3 regions of the Alteromonas gilva genome follow, and region 2 is predicted to be linked to each of the others. Evidence: predicted binding sites of a transcription regulator. Region 2 holds the regulator's gene; each other region holds the start of a gene.

Region 1 (2,275 bases), on a different contig from region 2:
TTCGATATGGTCGGTAAAAGGGAATTGATCAAACAGGGCGACACTTTCTACCTCATGAGTGGCCGATAAGGTTTCAAGGTTTGCTGCCAGGGTTGACGGGTTACAGGAGATATAAAGAATGTGTTCGAAACGGCTTATCATTGCGGTGGTCGCGGGATCGAGACCAGCGCGTGGCGGGTCTACCAACACAGTATTAAACTGTTTATCGTCCAGAGAAATGTTTTTCAGGCGTTCAAAGGTGCGCTTGCCTTCCAGCGCTTCGACAAATTCCTCACTCGAAAGCCTGGCAATCTGAACATTTTTTATATCATTTACCCGGATGTTAAATTGTGCCGCTTCCACCGAAGGTTTGGCGATTTCGGTGCCCACCACATGTTCAAAGTGCGCAGCCAGCGGAATAGAAAAATTGCCCGCGCCACAATACAGTTCCAGCAAATCACCCTGCAATGGCTGACTTTGCGCAATTGCCCATTCAATCATATGGGTATTTACCACCGCATTCGGTTGCGTAAAACTATTTTCGATATGTTTGAACTGGTAGGTTTTACCGTCTACCGGCAGTTGCTCAATAATGTAATCGTGACCAATAATTTCTTTTTGCTTCCGGGCACGGCCAATAATGCTTACGTTAAATTCGCGGCCCAGAAGCTCTCGCAATTGTGTGGCGGCCACCTGCCATTCCTCGTCCAGAGGACGGTGATACAGTAAGCTGATCACACACTCTTCAGACAAACCACTCAGAAAATCAACCTGGAACAATTTTTTACGTAAAACCTGATTATCCCTGACGTGGTCTATGAGCGTTTTCATTAATGCATTGATGGTTTTCGATGCGGCAGGAAATTCATCTACCCGGTAGGGGGTTTTAGTTTCCTTATCAAACATTATGTAATAGAGATCATCACCATCATGCCAGACACGAAATTCAGCGCGCATTCTGTAATGCTTAATTGCCGAGCGATATACGTCAATATCACGCGTATAGAAGGGTAATAGTAACTGGCTCAGGCGTGTGGTTTTGGCACTGAGCTCTTGCTGATAATCGGCCTCAGAGGGTGCTGTTATGTTCATTTTATCTTCCATCCCGCAAATCGAGCGGCATTGTAGTGGGTTTTAAGGCAACTTCCAATCCGCACAAAGCATGTTATTCCGTGCTTTTCAATAATGCTACACGGGTAAATAAAGGCTGGATACCAACGCCGGTTTATTCATTTTGTATTAAAATTAAACTATCTCAACTTTCTGCCGATACAGTTAATGAGGTGAGAGAGGATTAAATTATGACTGTGGAATCGATTCCAGCGGCTAAGGGTGCTCAAACGACGGTTGAAAAACCAGACGTGGCGCTTAAAAAGCAGCTTCAACAAGAGGGCTTACGCCAGGCGCGTGAGTTTCAGCAAAATAGTCAACTCAGCAATACAAAGGTTGTTGCAGACCAACCTGCCAGTCAGGTGTCTGTATCGCAGAGCCGGGTTGCAAGCTCATTACTGGTCAGTTCGTTTGAGCAGCAGGTCGTCATTAATGAGCGCCGTTATAATAACGCTCAATATGACACGCCAAGCGAAGAGAAATTGGGTTTTGATTTTGAAAAGGTCGCAAGCAACGTATTAAAGTTTGTCGGCGGGGTGGTGCGTGGTGCAGCCAAAAGCGGCGCCGACGAAGCAACCCTGACTGATTTGCTCGGTCAGGCTCGCTCGGGAGTTGCTAAAGGCATTGCCATGGCCGAAAAAGATCTGGCTGGGTTTATGAATCCCGAAATCAGTGATGGCATCCGTAATAGCAGAGAAGCCATTGGTACGGGCATCAATAAGCTCGAAGACGAAGTGTTGTCGCCGTTTCGCGATACTGCCATTAATGGCGCAACACTCAGTGGCGCGTTGGGCGAATCCCAACAAGCGGGTTTGCGTATCCGGACCAAAGACGGTGACGAGGTAGAAATTAACTTTGGCCAGTCACGCCAACTGCGATACAGCGTTAGCCAGCAAAATACGTACTATGCAAATTCTGAAGGCAATAATGATGGCAATAACAGTGCACCTGTTGCGCAAACTCAGACATCTGCCAGCATGGAGTACTTTGAATACCGGGGCTTGAGTTTTTCGGTTAAAGGCGAACTGGACAAACAGGAGCTCACCGCCATCAGCGACCTGCTGAAGCAAATTACCGATGTCAGTAAGTCGTTCTTTGATGGCGACCTTGACAAGGCTCTGGATAAGGCACTCGATTTAGGGTTTGACGAGAACGAGCTGGAAGGCTTTGCCTTAAAACTCAATCA
Region 2 (2,275 bases):
GATGCTCGGGTTACGGGTAGAGAAGAATTTGTCTCACGTATTGTCCGGAGAATGTACCTTAGATGAAGTACTGGTTACCGGCCCTCATGGCATAAAAATCGCGCCGGCAACATCAGGCAGTCAGTCTATGACTGAGCTGTCAGCCACTGAGCATGCAGGGCTTATCAGAGCCTTTAGTGAATTGCGCTCACAGATTGATGTGCTGATTGTAGACACCGCCGCCGGCATATCCGATATGGTCCTGAGTTTCTCTCGTGCAGCGCAGGATATTATGGTGGTGGTTTGTGACGAACCGACCTCGCTGACCGATGCCTACGCGTTAATCAAAATTCTAAACCGTGATTACGGTATTTTCCGTTTCAAAATCGTTGCGAATATGGTGCGGGATGTCCGCGAAGGTCAGGAATTATTTAGTAAATTATCAAAAGTTACCGGGCGTTTTCTGGATGTCGCGCTAGAATTAGTGGCGACGGTACCGTTCGATGAAAATATTCGCCGCGCGGTGCGCAAACAAACGGCAATTGTGGACGCTTTTCCAACGTCGCCGGCAGCGAAAGCAATCGACCAATTGGCAACCAAAGCGATAAGCTGGCCAATTCCGGCGCAACCAGGTGGGCATCTGGAGTTTTTCGTCGAGCAATTAATCGCTCCAAAGGTGTCAGGGAGTTAGGGTGAATAGCAGAGCTGCAGCGTATAAACAGCAATCAGATAAAGCGCAGCTGGTAGAGCGTCATGCTTCTTTAGTTAAACGCATTGCTTACCATCTTATGGCGCGGCTTCCGGCCAGTGTTATTGTAGATGACCTGATTCAGGCTGGCATGATTGGTTTGCTGGAGGCAGCCAAAAACTTTGATGGCAGCAAAGGCGCGAGCTTTGAAACCTTTGCCGGCATCCGTATTCGTGGCGCCATGCTCGATGAGATCCGCAAAGGTGACTGGACTCCGCGGTCAGTGCATCGCAATGGCCGGGCAATTTCTGAGGCGATCGCCCAGGTAGAATCTGAGACTGGCCGTGATGCGCGTGATGTTGATATCGCGGCACGTTTGAATGTATCGCTCACCGAATATCATCAAATGTTGTCTGAGGTAAATGCCGGTAAGCTGGTCGGTATTGAAGATTTGGGAGTGTCGGAAGACATTATCGCCACGGAAGAATCCCGTGGCGCGGACTCCCCGTTAGAAGATTTAATGCAAGGTTCGTTTCAAAAAGCGCTTGCGCATGCTATTACTACGTTACCAGAGCGTGAAGCGATTGTTTTATCCCTGTATTATGATGAAGAATTGAACCTGCGGGAAATCGGCGAGGTTCTCGAGGTAAGCGAGTCAAGGGTCAGTCAAATACACAGCCAGGCAATGCTAAAACTTAAAGTTCGTATGCGGTCATGGCAGACTGGTGAGTAACCTTAACTATACTAACAATATGACTATCCTCACTGGAGGCAATTTTGGATAAGAATATGAAAATTCTCGTAGTAGACGATTTTTCTACCATGAGACGTATTATCAAAAACTTACTCAAAGATTTGGGCTTCTCAAATATTCAAGAAGCCGATGATGGCAGCACCGCATTGCCGATGCTGCAACAAGGAGATTTTGATTTTGTAGTAACGGACTGGAACATGCCGGGCATGCAAGGTATCGATCTATTGCGTGCTATTCGTGCCGATGACAAATTAAAGCATCTTCCTGTGTTAATGGTGACGGCTGAGGCAAAGAAAGAGCAAATTGTTGCTGCCGCTCAGGCTGGCGTAAACGGCTATGTTGTTAAGCCTTTCACAGCAGCTACATTAAAAGAAAAACTAGATAAGATATTCGAACGTTTAGGTTAATTCAGTTAAGTGTTTAACCGCCTGAGGACAACTGGATGACTGAAAAAAAGAAAGTCCCCATGACTCTGGACGAAGCAAAGCAGTTGGTTACCTTTTTAGAAAATGGTGACGATGAATCGGCTAACGCCCTGCTGGATGCTGTCGCGATGAAAGAGTCCGTAGAACTATTTGCAGAAGTGGGCAAGCTTACCCGTCAGCTTCACGACTCGTTGAACAACTTTCAATTGGACGAACGCATAGCCGGTCTGGCTAACGAAGAAATTCCCGATGCACAGACACGATTGACCTACGTTATTGAAGAAACTGAAAAAGCAGCTAATACTACAATGGATGCTGTAGAAAGCAGTATGCCGATTGTTGAAACCATGAAAGGTCAACTCGACAGTGTGATGCCTGAGTGGAAAAAACTGATGAACCGCGAGATCGAGCTTGATGAGTTTAAGTCGA
Region 3 (2,275 bases), 870 kb from region 2:
ACCAGGCTTAAGCGTTACCTGTCGCGGTGCAAATCTGAGCATCGGGCTCGCTAACGGTAACCCGCTGATGTCTTCTTTTTTGACCTCCTCATAACCCCCTTCCGCTAAGGCGATATTCTCTCGCCAACTTAATCGGTAGGTATTGGTTGCCTGGGAGGTATTCGTCAGCGATAACTCTGCAGTACGCTCATTCTCGTCAAACGAAACGCGCACCGGATATATTAATAAATTTGCGGCTGCATTAAACGTAGCGAGCAATAAGACTACGATAATAAAAGGAAGGGTTATTGTTTTTTTCATTTTGTACCTTCAGTAACTTATGTCAATTGCCAGGTCGATGTTGTAGGACGCAGGACTAATATACGTGCCTCCCAAACCCGAGGTTTCAAGAACACCACCAATAGAAAATTGTGCGATACCTGCCGGTCCGGCATTCACCGACGCGGGCATGTCAACGGCGCGTAAAACAAACTGCTGTGTACCAGGAATTGTTGAAGAAGAATATGCGGGCACATTGGCAGTCAGATTAATGACCGTATACGGAGGCAGATCGGTAAGAGAATATACGCCGGGGGTTCCCAGCTCTAAAATGTAAATACTATTTGTTGCACTTGCCCGGCCTGTCCGCGACATTTGCACACTACTCACGGAGCTGTTATTCGTAACGGCTATTCTACCAAAACTAAAAGGGCTGTCGGTTAATAGCTCGCCTTTCACAGAAAAGCATGAAAACAACCCTAGTAAGCATATACAGCAACTGCGATTGTTAATTAACCACATAAAATAACAGGCCAAACAAGGAATGCTTTAAGCATACATCGTTTAGCCTGAATTTTCATGAATTTAGTAATTAGTAACTTACAGTTACGTCAAAATCACCAGTATAAGAGGTGTTTTCGTATTGAAGGCTGGCGGTAGTCGGATCGGTAATGATCGTTGCGCCAACGGTAAAGGCAATATCACCCACATTATCAGCAGTCACAGTGGTGGTTACTGCGCCCGGCGTGCCTGAAGACTGATACGCGGTAAAATCAAGTAACCTGAAGATTGGCGCGCCTGCCGGAGCCGGGTTAAGGGCCAAATCTGCCGTTGTTGGCAACGTTAAAGTAAGCACGGTAAATGGTGCCAGACCGGCTACTGCGAACTCAGGACGCGTAGGCGTGCCGCCAACGTTTTGGATAACCGCGGTACCTGTGGCAGTACACGCCGTTGAACCCGCGGTTCCAAGCGTTGCGTTTAGAGCAGAAGCAGGGTTTGCCGGCATGGTTAAACCAACACAATTTACAGCTGCTGAGCCATCGGCAGTGGCGCGAAGGGTACCAAAATCAAGAGTACCGGTTTGGGTAAACGCAATGGTATTATCGACCGTTAACGTAACGGGTACAGTTACAGTTTCTGCAGAAGCTGAACCGGCCAGGGTAGCAATTAACGCGGTACCAATTACCGATAAATTTTTATTAAAAGTTTTCATATGAAATCCTAATTAGGTAATAAACAACGCTTTTTAGTTATCTTTTATATGTGGATAACTCCCAGCGCCGGAGTCTGTATCGGCATGCCGCGCCGAATCTTTAGCCATAAATTTGATTTTTATAGCTTTTCCGCGCGAATCTTACATTTCGTCGCCGAATTCAAATACGGGCGGTAATCAGTTAAAATCACCTGTAACCAACAACGGTTAATATTTGCTCAACTCGGCCAAAAGGTAAATACTGCGGCATAATGTAGACATCTCAAAAAAAGTGTAGCCTAAAAAAAAAGGTTGACATTGTTATTATATTAAAACGTGTTGCCAAACGATGACGAGAAGCATTGACAATATTCCCTGAGCCTAAGCGTATTGTCGAACACCACATCAAACGTATTGCGCTAACCAGCGCATGATCACATGGCTTGAGCCGTTGCCATCAGTGACATTTGCTATACGCTCCCTGAGCAAGCGTTTCGTCGTTTCATCGTCAATCAGGCATCAGTTATTTAATGTTGCAGGCGGGAATTTTGTGGTTGATGAGTATAACGATCTATAACTTTGTATCGATCGTTATATGCTTTTTACTGATCCTGCCGGTGTCGCCTTTACATCCAGCCATGGTTTCAAATTGCCGGGAACGGCGTATCAAATCGAAACATTTTACTAATGCTCGTTTTTTAAACTTTTGGGTAATTGTCGGAGCGAGTTACCGTCTATATCATCTGCGACCGCCACACTAAGCTGTTGGTGCGGGTACTGTGACCAATAGCTTCTGGCATTGTTTGCAGATAATGCAGCGCTTCA

Evidence for each region. Region 2 encodes FliA, which starts transcription of late flagellar genes. Its sites were predicted from a motif close to CTAAAGNTNNNNNNNNNNNNGCCGATA; they were not measured.
Region 1: a site for FliA is predicted at 1,225-1,251, ahead of OIK42_RS16365 (DUF5610 domain-containing protein). Genes of this name have one in related genera too.
Region 3: a site for FliA is predicted at 1,549-1,575, ahead of OIK42_RS03190 (DUF4402 domain-containing protein). Genes of this name have one in related genera too.

Annotation. Positions count from the first base shown of each region.
Region 1 covers NZ_JAQQXP010000002.1:621,373-623,647, forward strand. Annotated here, with positions in the region: gene trmA (tRNA (uridine(54)-C5)-methyltransferase TrmA) at 1-1,065, opposite strand, end outside; gene OIK42_RS16365 (DUF5610 domain-containing protein) at 1,281-2,275, shown strand, end outside.
Region 2 covers NZ_JAQQXP010000001.1:1,584,673-1,586,947, forward strand. Annotated here, with positions in the region: gene OIK42_RS06970 (MinD/ParA family ATP-binding protein) at 1-670, shown strand, start outside; gene OIK42_RS06975 (RNA polymerase sigma factor FliA) at 672-1,400, shown strand; gene cheY (chemotaxis response regulator CheY) at 1,445-1,828, shown strand; gene OIK42_RS06985 (protein phosphatase CheZ) at 1,864-2,275, shown strand, end outside.
Region 3 covers NZ_JAQQXP010000001.1:718,131-720,405, reverse strand. Annotated here, with positions in the region: gene OIK42_RS03200 (fimbrial biogenesis chaperone) at 1-300, opposite strand, end outside; gene OIK42_RS03195 (hypothetical protein) at 310-633, opposite strand; gene OIK42_RS03190 (DUF4402 domain-containing protein) at 851-1,471, opposite strand.